Regions from separate parts of the Arthrobacter sp. BF1 genome, predicted to be linked through region 1. Evidence: riboswitches for the same ligand, from Rfam matches in the RefSeq annotation. Region 1 holds a riboswitch; each other region holds the start of a gene.
The links. Region 1 has a riboswitch for cyclic di-AMP ahead of AC1MCD_RS03880 (C40 family peptidase). Riboswitches for the same ligand answer to the same signal wherever they lie in the genome.
Positions count from the first base shown of each region.

Region 2: another riboswitch for cyclic di-AMP. It lies ahead of AC1MCD_RS03050 (aggregation-promoting factor C-terminal-like domain-containing protein); the one in region 1 lies ahead of AC1MCD_RS03880 (C40 family peptidase).
Region 3: another riboswitch for cyclic di-AMP. It lies ahead of AC1MCD_RS10885 (LysM peptidoglycan-binding domain-containing protein); the one in region 1 lies ahead of AC1MCD_RS03880 (C40 family peptidase).

Region 1 covers NZ_CM155271.1:805,840-810,799, reverse strand. The annotation lists gene mobA (molybdenum cofactor guanylyltransferase) at 1-469, opposite strand, end outside; gene AC1MCD_RS03890 (HNH endonuclease) at 515-1,015, opposite strand; gene AC1MCD_RS03885 (NlpC/P60 family protein) at 1,253-2,008, opposite strand; gene AC1MCD_RS03880 (C40 family peptidase) at 2,181-2,852, opposite strand; cyclic di-AMP (ydaO/yuaA leader) riboswitch at 2,923-3,083, opposite strand; gene AC1MCD_RS03875 (M23 family metallopeptidase) at 3,233-4,060, opposite strand; cyclic di-AMP (ydaO/yuaA leader) riboswitch at 4,064-4,282, opposite strand; gene AC1MCD_RS03870 (iron-dependent transcriptional repressor DtxR) at 4,487-4,960, opposite strand, start outside.
Region 2 covers NZ_CM155271.1:629,876-634,835, reverse strand. The annotation lists gene AC1MCD_RS03060 (response regulator transcription factor) at 1-440, shown strand, start outside; gene AC1MCD_RS03055 (sensor histidine kinase) at 452-1,984, shown strand; cyclic di-AMP (ydaO/yuaA leader) riboswitch at 2,078-2,237, shown strand; gene AC1MCD_RS03050 (aggregation-promoting factor C-terminal-like domain-containing protein) at 2,243-2,935, shown strand; gene AC1MCD_RS03045 (VOC family protein) at 3,014-3,394, opposite strand; gene upp (uracil phosphoribosyltransferase) at 3,457-4,092, opposite strand; gene AC1MCD_RS03035 (phosphatase PAP2 family protein) at 4,134-4,826, opposite strand; gene AC1MCD_RS03030 (nucleoside deaminase) at 4,956-4,960, shown strand, end outside.
Region 3 covers NZ_CM155271.1:2,318,332-2,323,291, reverse strand. The annotation lists gene AC1MCD_RS10895 (ribonuclease Z) at 1-274, shown strand, start outside; gene AC1MCD_RS10890 (dienelactone hydrolase family protein) at 356-1,330, shown strand; gene AC1MCD_RS10885 (LysM peptidoglycan-binding domain-containing protein) at 1,397-2,218, opposite strand; cyclic di-AMP (ydaO/yuaA leader) riboswitch at 2,222-2,386, opposite strand; gene AC1MCD_RS10880 (nuclear transport factor 2 family protein) at 2,737-3,156, shown strand; gene AC1MCD_RS10875 (coiled-coil domain-containing protein) at 3,194-4,483, shown strand; gene AC1MCD_RS10870 (TraR/DksA family transcriptional regulator) at 4,592-4,957, shown strand; gene AC1MCD_RS10865 (DNA alkylation repair protein) at 4,954-4,960, shown strand, end outside.

The DNA of each region.
Region 1 (4,960 bases):
TCGCGGAGCGTTGTAGCGCAGCCGTGCTATAAAAGCCCACCAGTGGCTGCCGGCGACCATCCTCTGAGACAGCCATCACCCCGTCCCGTTCCGAGTCCGGGCCGGCGGCGCTCAGCCCCTCCCGAAGGGCAGCCACCGCCCGCCGGACATTGGGCATGTCGCACGCCAGAACCAGGGTCAATGGAGGCCGGGTGCCGCCCGCCTTCTCCAGCGCAGCAAGCCCGGCCGCGATGGCCGCGGCCGGGCCGCCGAAGGGGGGCTCCTCACGGCAACTGAGGGTCCCCGCCGGAGTTTCCCCAGCGGGCGGACCCACGATGACGACGGCCCGGGCACCTCTGGCGGCGGCGACCGAACGGCGCAACAGGGTCTCGCCGTCGTACGTCAACCCCTGCTTGGGTACGCCGCCCAGACGCGCCGAACGTCCGCCGGCAAGAATGAGCGCATCAAAGTCGAAAGGGTCTGCATCCACGTGCCCAGCCTAAGCGTGCTGGAACCTGGCTGCGCCGGACGGAATTCAGGCCGCCCGTTCAGGCAGCAGGAAGGGATCCCAGGCCGGCGTCGGCTTCTCGAGTTCCTTGATCTGCCAGATGGTGCCGTGCGGCGGTTCAGGCACAAACCTCAGCTTCCAACCCATCTCAGCAGGCGTATGGTCGCCCTTGCTGTTGTTGCATCGAAGGCACGCGGCCACGAGGTTCTCCCAAGAGTCCGCGCCGCCACGCGATTTGGGCTGCACATGGTCGATGGTGTGGGCCCCCTTGCCGCAATAAGCACATCGATGGCCGTCCCGCCGCAGGACGCCGCGGCGGCTGACCGCGGTGCTCTGGTTATATCTCGGGCGGATGTAGCGGTTCAGGAGAATCACGGACGGGCGGCCCAGGATCTCCTGCGGCCCCACCACGGGGTCATCGCCCTCGGCAATTACACTGGCCTTGCCCGTAAGCACAAGCACCAGCGCCCGGCGGAAGGTGACTACCGCCAGCGGTTCATATCCAGCATTCAGAACGAGAGTGCGCATGCACTTACCTCTTTGTGGCCGCACCCGTCAGGGGCACGAGGGCCGGCTGCCCCCGGCATATCCGGGCTATGGATCGACACCACAAGAGTAAACAAAAAATACCCGGAAAAACTAATCGCCGGGTCCGGCCAATCTGACGTGTCGGGGCCGCCACCCGCCCGACCGGTCCCGGATTGGCAGCAGACAGCCAAGGACCCCCGCCATCAGGCGGAGGTCCTTTGAAAGTTCAAACAGTTACTAGGAGACGCGGATGAAAACCGGTCCCGAGCCAACGTTGGCGCTGAACACAACGGTCTGGTTGCCGTTGTAGCCGCCGTGCACGGCCTGGCCGTTGCCTGCATAGACCGCGATGTGGGCCATGCCTGCGCCGCCGTCCGCGTAGTAGATCAGGTCGCCGGGCTGTGCTTCTGCTGCACTCACGGTGCGGCCCAGGGAGAGGTAGCCTGCGGGCCAGTCGTGGAAGTTGATTCCCACGGCGGCGAGCGAGTTGGTCACCAGCATGGTGCAGTCCTGGTTGACACCCAGCTGGGCGTACGCTGCGGACAGAATGGCCTGGCCCTTTCCGCTGGCTGCGACCGGAGCGGCCGGTGCAGCGGGGGCGGAAGCGGCCACCTTGATGGTTGCCGCAGGCTGGGCTGCGGTTGCAGCCGGAGCGGCCGGCGCCTCAACAACGGGCTCGGGCTCTTCAACCGGAGCCGGCGTGGTGGTGACCGCCGGCTTCTCGTAGGAGATGGCAATGGTGGATTCAGCCGAAATAACGGCCGGTGCTGCCGTCCCAACCTCAAAGCTGGGGGCCGCTTCATGCTGAACGTTGGTGTCGGCGGCGTTGGCCGCGATACCGCTAGTCAGAACCAGGCCGGAAGCAGCGGCGATAACCGCGGCCTGACGGCCCATGCCGCCGGCGTTGTCGCCGACTGCCTTGGCAATGACAGCCAGCGAGTTGGTCTTGGTGACCTCGGCGCGGTGCCGTGCAACAGTTGCACGTGTAGTCATTAAATATTCTCTCTTTCGTGTTCCTCAGGACCGCGAAGGCAGCCCAAGGGCTTTGGACGCGCCGGCATCTTGGGGGTACGCCGGCACGCCCCGAACGGGGATTTAGCGAAGAGTTTCCAGGGAAGAAACGGGGAGGAAGTCCGGAGGACGGACTAGCCCGGGGTGAGGACTATCAGCCCAGGGTGAAGAACGAGGACGTGCCCGTTGCTGCAGCGGCGTGCAGCAGGGTGCCCTGTCCGGGGTTCAGCGCGCTGATCATCATGCCGTTGCCGACGTAGATGCCCACGTGGGCTCCACCGTTCTGCATGACCAGGTCACCGGGGGACGGGGTGGAGGTGGGCCGCATGGCAGTCCAGGCGTTCGTGCGGGGAATGCTGATGCCGGCCTGGGCGTAAACCCACTGGGTGAAGCCGGAGCAGTCCCAGCCATTGGGAGTGGTGCCGCCCCAGAGGTAGGGGTGGCCGATTCCGGTGTAGGCGATGGCTGCCAGGCCCGACGCTGCTGCGGAGGAAACACTGTCCGCAAGCTTGGCCGGGGCATCCTTGGTTGCGTCAGCAGCCCGGGTTGCCGTTTCCGCAGCCGTGGACTGTGCACGGACCCGCTCAATCACGGGCGCGGCGGTGGTCTTGACTACCGGGCGCTCGAAGGAAACGGTGGCCGTGGGTGCGGCGGTCACGGCAAGCGCAGCCTGCGCGGACCCGGACTCGGTGGATGCGGACACACCAGCGGTGGTGTCCGCGGCGTTGGCCGGAAGCCCCATGGTCAGGATGAGACCTGACGCGGCTGCGATGACAGCAGCCTGGCGACCTACGGTCCCGGCATTTGCACTAACGGCCTTGGACACGGAGCCCAAGGGGTTGGTGCGAACCGTTTGCGCACGGTGGCGCGCAGAATTATGGCGTGAAGACACGAAGGTAGCCTCTCCCAATGCCTGCGAGGTGAGCTGTCGGATTCGGATGGGAGTCACCCGGCCGCGCTGCTTCCTGGGAAGCTTTGCGACTTAACCCCAAGGCCTTCAGAATCGAAGACCAAAATTGGTTCCCCCGCCCCTGCCAGACGATGTCATGCGAACGGACCTTGAGCGGTGGCAGAGCTAGGCAATCCACTCAAGAACGTCAACTTCGGAAAAGTTGACGCGCTTTAGACGGTACAGGAGTTCAGAGCCAATGTCACATTCAGGTCACGGCATGTCACTGTGATTTGAGAGTTGGCCATCATTTGGACTCAGAGCCAGCCTGTGGGGTCAACAACTTCGCCGTTGACCTGAACCTCGAAGTGGAGGTGGCAGCCCGTGGAAGCGCCCGTGGTGCCGCTGAGGGCCACCACCTGGCCGCGGCTCACAGTCTGGCCAACCGAAACGGTGGCGGACGACAAGTGGTTGTACGTGGTTTCCAGGCCGTTGCCGTGATCCACTACAACGCGGTTGCCGCCGCCGTACTGGTGCCAGCCGACGAACGTCACGGTGCCGCTGGCTGCAGCCAGGACTGAGGTCCCGCACTGGGCCACGTAGTCCTGGCCCCGGTGGAAGTCACCGGTGCCGCCGGTGATGGGGCTGACCCGAAAGCCGAACGGTGAAGCGGTGACCAGCTGGGCGAGCGGCGCACCCAGGCTCCCTGCGGAGGCCGCACGGGTGATGGATCCTGCCGACTGTGCGCTCAACAGCTGCTTCAGCTTGCCGTCCGGGTCGCCCTGGGTAACAACAGCCGAGCGGCTGAAGTCAATCTGCGCGGCGGCTTCGGCGGAAATCTCAGGCTGCGGGGCGGCCGACACGGCCGAAACGGAGTGGCCAGGCTGCTGGTCCGCCATGACCGGGCCCGTCACCGGAACGGTCACGGTCAGGACCAGGCCCGTTGCAGCGAGGGCGATGCCGGCCTTCTGCCCAACGCCGCTGGCGGACGCGAATTCGGTGACCTGCCGGAACGCACCCCGGCGGCGGCGGCGCGCTTCGCGCTGCGGATCACGGGGCCTCTCCGCGGTGGAATCCTCAGCCGCGCGAGGCGCCAAAGCGGGGCCTGCCGCCCGGCGGCGGCCCCTGGAGTATTGCGTGGTCAAGAATGTTCCTCTCTGGATAGCCTGCGAAGTTAGCTGTCGGATTCGGGTCAGAGAGTTCATAGACCCGGTCCGCCGCTGCAAGCACTTGGCGCAGAACTATCCCGTGAGGATCCTTCGCTGGAAGAGGCTTGCTGCTGACGGACTTCACCCCAAGGCAGCCTTGCGACTGCCGGTTGTGGTTCCCCCGCCTCTGCCAGTTAGTGATTCGTGCACCCGATCCGCTGGCAGAGCTCGGCTCCAGATCAGGTAACGCTTTTATATCGACGCTTGGTTTTAAACTATAGGCGATCAAAACGGACAGTAACAATTCCGTTATATTTGCCATACGGCAGAAGGTGCGCTAACGCCGAAGTGGAACGGCAGCGCCATAGGCCCGCTTCACCGGGCTGCCTTCACCGGGCTGCCTTCACCGGGTTGCGGTGGGTGTCAGCTGACGGAGACGAAAACGTGGGCAGCAACTTCCGGGGGCAGCTCGAGCGCGCCCTCGATCCCCGGGACCCGTACGGAAATGTACTCACCCACGCGCTCCAGCGAGACCGCCGCGCCGGGCCTGATTCCACCCTCATCCAGCTGTACCAGCAACTCAGGTTCCACCTGGATGGGCTCGGCCAGTCTGCTGACCGTCACAGTCGACGCCGGCCCGTATCCGCGCATGGCCTCAACGAGATTAATCACACCAGCTTCGGGCACGGCTGCCGCCCCGCCGAGCGCTGCCAGACCGGGGATGGGGTTGCCGTAGGGCGACTTGGTGGGGTGGTCAAGGAGTTGGTAGATGCGCCGTTCAACCCGTTCGCTCATCACGTGCTCCCAGCGGCACGCTTCATCATGAACGTAAGCCCAGTCCAGGCCAATCACATCAGCCAGGAGCCGCTCCGCGAGCCGGTGTTTGCGCATCACCTC
Region 2 (4,960 bases), 180 kb from region 1:
CCAAGGACGCTGTCCAGGACCGGATCGTCGGCCTGGCGGCCGGCGGGGATGATTACGTCACCAAGCCCTTCAGCATGGAAGAGGTGCTGCTGCGGTTGCACCGGCTGGTCCAGCGGTCCGGGGTGGCTGCCATGGACACGGCCGAGCTGGTGGTGGGCGATCTTGTCCTCAACGTCGATACGCGCGAAGTCACACGCGCCGGGGACGACCTGCAGCTCACGGCAACCCAGTTCGAGCTGCTCCGGTACCTGATGGAGAACCCCAAGCGCGTGATCAGCAAAGCCCAGATCCTGGACCGAGTGTGGAACTACGACTTCGGCGGCCAGGCGAACATCGTGGAACTCTACATTTCCTACCTGCGCAAAAAGGTGGACGCGGTGCACCCGCCCATGATCCATACCGTGCGGGGTGCCGGCTACGTCATCAAGCCCGCCGAATAGCGCGGCAGGCCATGTCCGCGCAACAAGTTACCCCGCATCCGGGCCGCAGCTGGCTGAAACCAGCCACCTGGCACCTGCGCACCCGCCTGATCCTGCTGGCCATGGCCCTGCTGGTGGCAATCTGCGGTGCGGTGGGACTGTTCAGTTATGCCTCGATGGATTCCTTTCTCACGAGGCAGCTGGATCAGCAGCTGAGCCAGGCAGCCAACCGCTCGAACGATCCCGGCCGGCCCCAGGGTGGAGGTGGCTTCAACGGTAGGGACCCGCTCGATGCCCGGGGGCAGAGCGTGGGAACACTCAATGCGCGCATCTTGAACGGCCAGATCAACAGCGGCGGTTACCTGGACTCGGACGCTACGCGCTCTGCGCTCAGCACGGAAGATAAGCAGGCCCTGCTCGCGCTGGCCCGAAACGGCAATCCTGTGGACCGCCAGCTGTCCAACGGGGATTACCGGATTGTGGCCGTGGAAACGGGCTTCGGTGACGTTTTGGTCACGGGACTTCCGTTGGATGCCAAGGAAAGCACCCTGGCGTCACTTGTATGGACCTTCGTGTTTGTTTCCCTTGGCGGGCTGTTGCTGATCGGTCTGGCGGGGACGGTGCTCATCCGGCGCACCATGCAGCCGCTGGAGCAGCTTTCCGAGGTTGCGACACGGGTGGCGCGGCTTCCGCTGGACGCCGGCGAGGTGGCACTGGCCGTGCGCGTCCCGCCGTCGAACGCCAACCCCGGAACCGAGGTGGGCAGCGTCGGCCATGCCCTGAATCTGATGTTGGACAACGTTTCCAGCGCACTTGAGGCGCGTCAACGAAGCGAAACCAAGGTGCGGCAGTTCGTCGCGGACGCCTCCCATGAACTGCGGACTCCCCTGACGGCCATCCGCGGCTACACGGAGCTGATGCGGATGACGGAGAACTTCACCCCGGACGGCAGGAAGTCGCTCGCGAGGGTGCAGAGCCAGTCCGAGCGCATGACCACACTCGTGGAGGATCTGCTCCTGCTGGCCCGGCTGGACGAGGGGCAAGCCCTGAAACTCGGCGAGGTTGACCTGACGCAGCTCGTGATCGAGGCGGTCAGCGATGAGAAGGTGATAGCCCCGGACCATAACTGGCATCTGGAACTCCCCGACGAGCCGCTCTCAGTCAACGGCGATGCGTCGAAGCTGCGCCAAGTGCTGGTCAACCTGCTTTCCAACGCGCGCAAGCACACGGCGCCGGGGACCACCGTGGTCACCAGCGTGCGGACGTCAGAGGACGGCCGCGCTGTGGTGACCGTGACGGACGACGGCGCGGGCATCCCACCCGAATTCGTAGACCACGCTTTCGCCCGCTTCGCCCGCGCAGACGCAGCCCGCAAAAGCACGGCGCCGGGTTCCGGCGCCGGGGCCGCAGAAGGCACCAGCGGCCTGGGCCTGTCCATCGTGCAGTCCATTGTTGAGGCGCACGGGGGCACAGTGGAGGTGACGTCGAAACCCGGCTGCACCCAGTTCGCGCTCCACCTCCCCACTGGAGTCGGCGCACCGCAAGCCAACACGCCGACGTCGTGATGCTCGTTACCAAAATGTGACTTAAGCGCCACGCTCCTGTACCGTCGATAGAGTGCGGATCCCGTTCGGGCCGCACATCCGGATGACGCCAAGCTCTGCCGCTTCCCGGATTCCCGATCGATCGAGGCAGAGGCGGGGGACCCAGAGTCCCGGACCCAAGTGTCCTTGGGGTGAAGCCAGCACGTGATGTTTCCGTGTGGCCGGATGCCCTCATCCGAACCCGACAGCTAACTCCGCAGGTGTGAGAGGCGATCCATCATGTCTGAATCCAAGGTAGAAACACGCCCGCATAACGGGTCAAACAAACTTCGCAACCGAATTCCCTCCCTGGGACAGCGCGTTGCCGTGCTCGGCACAGCGTGCGCCCTCCTGATCGGGCTGGGTGCAGCGGGCCAGGCGTCCGAATCCGGCAGCCTCACAGCGGTCAGCGACACCCAGAAAATGTCCACTGCCGAGATCGAGTCGCCACTGACGATGGAAAAGGCCGAGATGCAGGCCAAGTCTGTGCCGGCACCTGCGGCTCCTGAAATCAGCGTTGCCCCGCAGGCCGCCGAGCCCGCACCGGCCCCCGTTCCGGCACCGGCCCCCGCACCCGAGGCCGCACCGGCCCCCGCGCCGGAGCCTGCTCCTGTTGTGGCCGTCAACGACCCCGCCGGTGCCCAGGCCTACGCCGCCGGCCAGCTGGCCAGCTACGGCTGGGCCCCGGACCAGATGCAGTGCCTGCAGACGCTGTGGACCAAGGAATCCGACTGGACCACCACGGCGACCAACGCCAGCAGCGGTGCGTATGGCATCGTCCAATCGCTGCCCGCCGAGAAGATGGCGAGCGCCGGCGCGGACTACCTCACCAACTACCGCACGCAGATCAACTGGGGCCTGAATTACATCCAGGAGCGTTACCAGTCGCCGTGCGGCGCGCTGAACTTCCACCTGTCGAACAACTGGTACTAAACCCGGTTCTCCCCGGATCCGTACCGCAGCAGGCCCTGAGTCCCCCCGGTTCAGGGCCTGCTGCTGTGTCCGGATGAATTAGCTTTGGGACTCGCGGCCCGGAATGTACTGCACGGCCCACTTGTTTCCGTCGGGATCCGCAAAGTAGACAAAGTGGCCCCAGTCCTGGACATCCACGTCACTCACGTCCACCCCGTTGCTCTTGAGGTGGTGGTGGGCGGCCTGGATGTCGCTGACTACCATCTGCAGGCTGGGGGCGGTGCCCGGCGGGGCGTCATTGAGACCCTCGCCAATGCAGATCGAGCAGGCGGAGCCGGGCGGTGTCAGCTGGACAAAGCGGATCCCGTCGCCGGGCCGCTCGTCGTAGTCAGCGTTGAAGCCCACCTTGTTGACGTAGAAATCCTTGGCGCGGTCCACGTCGGATACAGGGACAAAGACAAGTTCGAGTTTCCAGTCCATTCGCACAGGCTAGCGGCGGGCTCCTGAATCCGGAAGGCCCCGTTGCCCTTGCGCCCGGGAATCTAACCGGCGATGCCGTAGAGGCGGTCTCCTGCATCGCCGAGTCCCGGCACAATGTATGACTTCTCGTTGAGCTTTTCGTCGATGGAGGCCAGGACAATGGTGACGTTGGCGTCAGCAAGTTCTTCTTCCAGCTTCGCCAGGCCTTCCGGCGCGGCCAGGAGGCAGATGCAGGTGACATCCGAGGCGCCGCGCTTAAAGAGGAATTTGATGGCTTCGCGCAGGGTGCCGCCGGTGGCCAGCATGGGGTCCAGGACAAAGATCTGCCGGTCGGTGAGGTCCTCCGGCAGGCGTTCGGCGTAGGTGATGATGTCCAGCGTTTCCTCGTCGCGGGCCATGCCCAGGAAACCCACCTCGGCTGTGGGGACCAGTTTGGTCATGCCCTCGAGCATGCCAAGGCCGGCGCGCAGGATGGGAACCACCAGCGGCGTGGGCTTGGTGAAGGCGGTGCCCACGGTGGTGCTAACCGGCGTTTCGATGGTCACATCCTGGGTGCGCACATCGCGGGTGGCCTCGTACGCGAGCAGTGTCACCAGCTCTTCCGTCAGCATCCGGAAGACCGGAGACGGGGTGTTTTTGTCCCGCAGGACGGTGAGCTTATGGGCGACCAGCGGGTGGTCCACAACAAGAGTGCGCATGGGTCAAAACTATCATCCGGGCAGGGCGGCCCTGCCCGGAATCAGCTGGGCTGATCGTCCCGGATGGCGTGGTGCTCGAATGTGGGTGCCGGACCGGCGTGCTCGCGTTTCCGGAGTACATGGAAAAGCCGATGGGCCAGGATCACTATTCCCACCCAGGCGAGCCCGAGGAACCAGCCGGCCATAACGTCGGTCATCCAGTGGTGGCCCAGGAAAACGCGGCTCAGGCCCATGGCGATGATGAAGACCACGCCGGCAGCGATGGCGGTGATGCGCGCCCAGGTCATCTCAAACTGGAGGCACATGATGTAGACAAGAACACCAATCACCACCGTGGTGTTGAGCGTGTGGCCGCTGGGGAACGAGGGCGACGTCTCGTACGGCGGGACCGCATCGGCGTGGTCCGGCCGAGTGCGGCCAACCAGGCGCTTGCCCACCGTCGTCGCCGTTGTGGAAACCGCCGCGGCACCGCCCACCAGGATGATGGGGCGCCAGGTCCGGCTCAGGAACGTGAGCCATGCCGTCAGGATGCTGGCCAGGATGGGCATGCCGATGCCCCCGCCGATATTGGTGAACGCCGTGACGCCCGCATCCAGCCCGGGGTTCCGCAGGCTCTCAGCCAACCCGAGCGCCGGCTGGTCCAAGGAGGTCAGTCCTGCGTCGTCCACCACACTGTCGTAGACCTCGGCACCGAGCAGCGCCATGATGACCACCAGCACGCCACCCACCAGCATGGTGATCCACAGGGCGGCGTACGGTTTGAACCATTGGCCTACACGGGCCCTGAATGTATTAACATCCACGAGTTCCTCCTGCGTCAGTGGGTGGCAAGGACGGATATCCCTCGAAACTATCATTGAGCCATGGC
Region 3 (4,960 bases), 1.5 Mb from region 1:
GGACGGGGTTGATCTGTTGGTGGCCGAGTCGACGTTCAGTGACGATGACGGCGAGCTTGCCAGGCAGTACTCCCACCTCACCGCAGGGCAGGCGGGGGAGTTAGCGGCCAGCGCCGCCGTCGGCACGCTGATCCTTACTCACTTCTCTTCGCGGTACGGCGACGACGTGACGCAACTCGAGGACCAGGCACGGGGCCGCGCTCGCGGCTCAACAGTTATGGCAGTCAACGACCTGGACCGGATCGCCTTCCCGAAACGGCGGCGGCTGCCCTAGGCGGGGCCGGAAATGTTGTGTGCCCCTTGCAGGACGGCGTGCTTCGGAGCAGGATGTGAGCCTCACGCGAGGAGGCCTGCCATGGTCCGGCTTGGAAAGTTTGAACGGTACCTGATCGAGGAATTCTTCGATGATTACCGTGCCGGTGCTATGACGCAGCGGACCTTCACGCGGCGGGTCGCCTTCATCACGGGCAGCATGGCCGCCGCGTCGGCCGCGATGTTGCTGGTGGGCTGCACGCCGGAGGAAGTCCCGCGCAGCACCGACCCGATGCCCACGCCGGCGCCCTCAGCCTCGACGGCGGGCACGGGCGCCGCTGCGGGACCGGTACCGGGGGCGAAGAGCCCGCTGTCCGTCCCCGAGGGCGCCGCAGGATTGACGACGGCGACAGTCCGGTTCGCCGCCGGCGGCACTGACATCAGTGGTTGCCTCGCCCGGCCGGATTCAGGTGCAGCGGGCCCGGCAGTGCTGGTCTGCCACGAGAACCGCGGGCTGACACCGCACATCAAGGACGTGGCGCGCCGGTTCGCCAAAGCCGGTTATGCGGCGCTGGCCCTGGACCTGCTGAGCAGGGAAGGAGGCACCGCCAGCCTCGATCCGGACGCGATTTCCGGGGCACTGACCAGTGCCGGGCCAGCACGGCATGTTGCCGACTTCGCTGCGGCCTTTGACTACCTGCAGGGTCAGGACTTTGTGGAGTCCGGACGCATCGCCATGAACGGGTACTGTTTCGGCGGCGGCATCACCTGGCAGACGGCTACCGAGCTGCCCGGCCTGAAAGCCACCGCGGCGTTTTACGGGCCGGCCCCTGACCTGAACAAGGTGCCGGCCATCAAAGCTGCCGTACTAGGGGTGTACGCCGAGCTCGACAAGCGTATTACCGGCGCGATGCCGGCCCTCCGCGATGCCCTCGACGCCACCAGGGTGACGCATCAGCTCACTGTTTACCCGGGCGTGGACCACGCCTTCCACAATGACACCGGGGAGCGCTATAACCAGACCCAGGCGACTGCTGCCTGGAATGACATGCTGTCCTGGTTCGGGCAGCACGTGTGAGTATGCAGCAGCGGCCGACGACGGCGGGCGGCCGGGTGCCGCGCGCCGCCGTCCAACCGGCCGGGATCACGCTACGCGGACGAAGGATGCGCCCTGGAGCCAGCTGATGGAGTGGACCTCGGTCTTGAAACCGTCCACGCCTCCGCTGACAACCTGGCCGTTGCCGGCGAAGACGCCGACGTGTCCGGCGGTGATTACCAGGTCACCCGGGGCAGGTGTGCCAACAACGTTTCCGTACTGGAAGAACTGGCCGGGAGCCAGGTCTCCAACACTCTTGCCGACTGAGCGCAGTGCCTTCTCCACCATGGCGGTGCAGTCCTGCTGTACACCGAGCTGGGAGTAGGCGTTGGCCAGGATTGCGGAGCCTGCTGAGCCGGCCGGGGCCTGGGCCGGAGCCGAGGTTGACGCCAGCTTGATGCCGGTGTTGGTGGGAGCGGCCGGGGCCGCGACGGCCTTGGCTGCCGGTGCTGGTGCCGGAGCCGCTGCGGGTGCCGCAAAGGCCTGCCCGGCGGCGGGGAGCTGGATCTGGTCGCCCGGGTAGATGATCGACGTCAGCGACAGGCCATTGGCGGCCAGGACGTCGTTGAGTGCTACGCCGTTAGCCGCGGAGATCTGGCCGAGGGTGTCGCCGGAAACGACGGTGTGGACATTGGCTGCTGCCGCTGCAGGGGCCGGAGCCACGGCTGCGGCCGGTGCGCTGACCTGGCCCTGTGCAATGGCTGTTCCGGAATCGTCAGGTCCGTGGACGCCGGCGTGAGCCGGTGCGCTGACGCCGAAAAACAGTCCGGATGCGGCAGCGACTACAAGGGCCGGCCGTCCGATCATCAGGGCGCGGGACGTGGTGGTGGTGGCTGCACGGTGGCGTGCGGCAGTGTACTTCTTGGACATGGTTGATTGCCTCTCCCATGCCTGCGGGGTGAGCTGTCGGGTTCGGGTTGGAGAGACCCGGCCGGGATCGCCGTCGTTAGGGACGGGACGAATGCCGACTTAACCCCAAGGCCTCAATAGGCCGTGGAAACGTGGTTCCCCCGTCCCTGCCAGTTGCATTGCGTCTGGGGTCCCGGGTCAGTGGCAGGGCTCGGCATACTGACGGGAATGTCCCGGCTTTGAACCAGGGCACCTATCGACCATAACCGCCGCTTTTCCCGAATGTCACATTCCGATAACGGAATGTAGGGCCGGAATTCACCCAGCCAAGTCGTTGGATTTTTCATCCGTAAGCCACGACCATGCAGGTCACGGCCCGGCATCCGTATATGCCCGGTCAGGTCATCTAACTGATGGTTGTATCTCAAAATAAAGACGCCGGAAGGTCTTCAAAGCACCGATAATGGTTCGTGAGCCCCCATCCCGGTGCCGCGCCGGGACGGCACCAAGGGTGGTTCTGAAGGCGAGAGAGGGACGCCATGAGCGATGTTCTGAATCAGCTCTTTACGGCACTAAATGCCCATGACCTTGAAGCCGCCGCGGCGCTCTTCCACGAAAACTACCGAAGCGAACAGCCCGCGCATCCCGGGCGGGCCTTCACGGGCCGAGCGCAGATGCATGCCAACTGGGAGGCCATGTTCGCCGGAATCCCGGACTTCCGGTCGGAAGTGAGGCGCACTGTTGACGACGGAAACACCACCTGGGTCGAATGGACATGGACTGGCACCCGCACGGACGGCCAGCCGTTTCAGGTGCGCGGGGTGGCGCTGTTCGAAGTGGAAGACGGACTGATTACAGCCGGCCGGCTGTACCTGGAAGACGTCGAACGCGCGTGGATCGATATTGAACAGGCGGTCCAGTCGCTGTCCGGACGCCGGCCCCGCACTGCCGGCGGTTAACTCCCGGGCGGCGGTTTGCCCGGTAAGCTCACGAACTATGTCCCCGTTTGCACAAAAAGTGCGGCTGCCCGGTGTCGCGGCAGTACTCGCCCTGGCTGTGGCCGCATCGTTCTCCTTCCTGCCCGCGCACGCCGCCGACGAGGCGCCTCCCGGTGGGTTTCCTTCCTGGCAGGACGTGGAGAAGGCCAAGCAAAGTGAGGCCGGCACGGCCGCTGAAGTCACCAGAATCGGGGACCTGCTCGGTGGCCTGCAAACCCAGGCCGAGGCGCTGGGCAATGCCGCCGTAACCGCTGCTGCCGATTACGCTGTGGCACAGTCCGCACTTCAGGCGGCCAGCTCCCGGGTGGAGGCCCTGGCTGCGCAGGTGGCCCATGCCCAGGCGGAATCGAGCCGGCACAAGAAGGAGATCGGGGCCCTCGCCGTGCAGTCCTACAAGACCGGTGGCACAAACATGGGATTTTTCATGGCGCTGGACGCCTTGCAGACCAACAGCCTCCACGGCCTGGACATCGTCCGGATCGTCAGTGACAAGACGGCGTTACTGGTCCACAAGTCAGCGGAGTCGGAACAAATCTCGGCAGCGCTGGCCGAGCAGGAGCGTGCCGCAAAGACGGAGCGTGAACGGCTGGCCGGAATTGCCGAAGCAAAGCTTGGCTCAGCACAGGCAGCCCAGCGTGCGGTGTCGCAGCAGGTCGCGGAGCAACAGCAGCACAGCGATGAACTCACCGCCCAGCTCGCCTCACTCAAGGGAACCACCGCAGCAGTGGAAGGAGAATTCCGGCAAGGCCAGGCTGCCCTCGCTGCCTACGAGCTGTCGCAGGCCGCCAAAAGGGCGGCAGCGGAGGAGCAGGCACGCCGGCAGGCTGATGCCGCGGCCAAGGCTGCTGCCCAGGCCCCGGCGAACCCGGCACCCCCGAACCCGGCTCCCGGAGTTCCTGCTCCAGTACCTCCGGCGGAGAGTCCGACGCCGACTCCGCCGCCCGTCGTCGTCGTGCCTTCCATTCCCGGCGGCGCGGTAAATGATCCCGCCGGTGCGAGGAATTACGCCGCCGGGCGGCTGTCCGCCTTCGGCTGGGGCCCGGACCAGTTCCAGTGCCTGGCGCAGCTGTGGACGAAGGAATCCAACTGGCTGACCACGGCCACCAACCCGGACTCCGGCGCGTATGGAATCGCGCAGGCGCTGCCCGCCAGCAAGTACGCGAGCGCCGGCAGCGACTGGCTCACCAGCTACCGCACCCAGGTCGAATGGGGGCTTGCCTACATCCTGAACCGCTACGGATCTCCCTGCGGCGCCTGGAACCACTCCGTGATCAAGAACTGGTACTGACAGCCGCTGCTACCCGTTGAACCGGTTGCGGTCCGTCCTTTTCCCCGCAACCGGCTCCCCGACCACGGGAATGAAGGGACGGGGGCGGGACGGCGATAGGCTTTTCCCATGGCTGATTTTGAGCGGTTCCGGATTATGCTGGAGGAAGAGCGGGGCCGGAAACTGGCGCTGCTTCCGGCACTCCGGGCGGACATCTCGTCGGCCAATGCCGCCCGCCAGGACTCCAATGTGGATGATGAACACGACCCTGAAGGCGCCACCATTGCCTTCGAACTGTCGCAGGCCTCGGCGCTGCTGAACCAGAGCAGCGCCGGACTGGCCGAGGTTGAAGCCGCCCTGCATAGAATTTCTGACGGCACGTACGGGGTGTGCGCCGTCTGCGGTGGTCCCATCGCCGAAGGCCGCCTGGAGGCCAGGCCCTGGACCCCCTTCTGCATCGAGCACGCCGCCGCCGGACGCCAGGGCCGGAGGTGACGC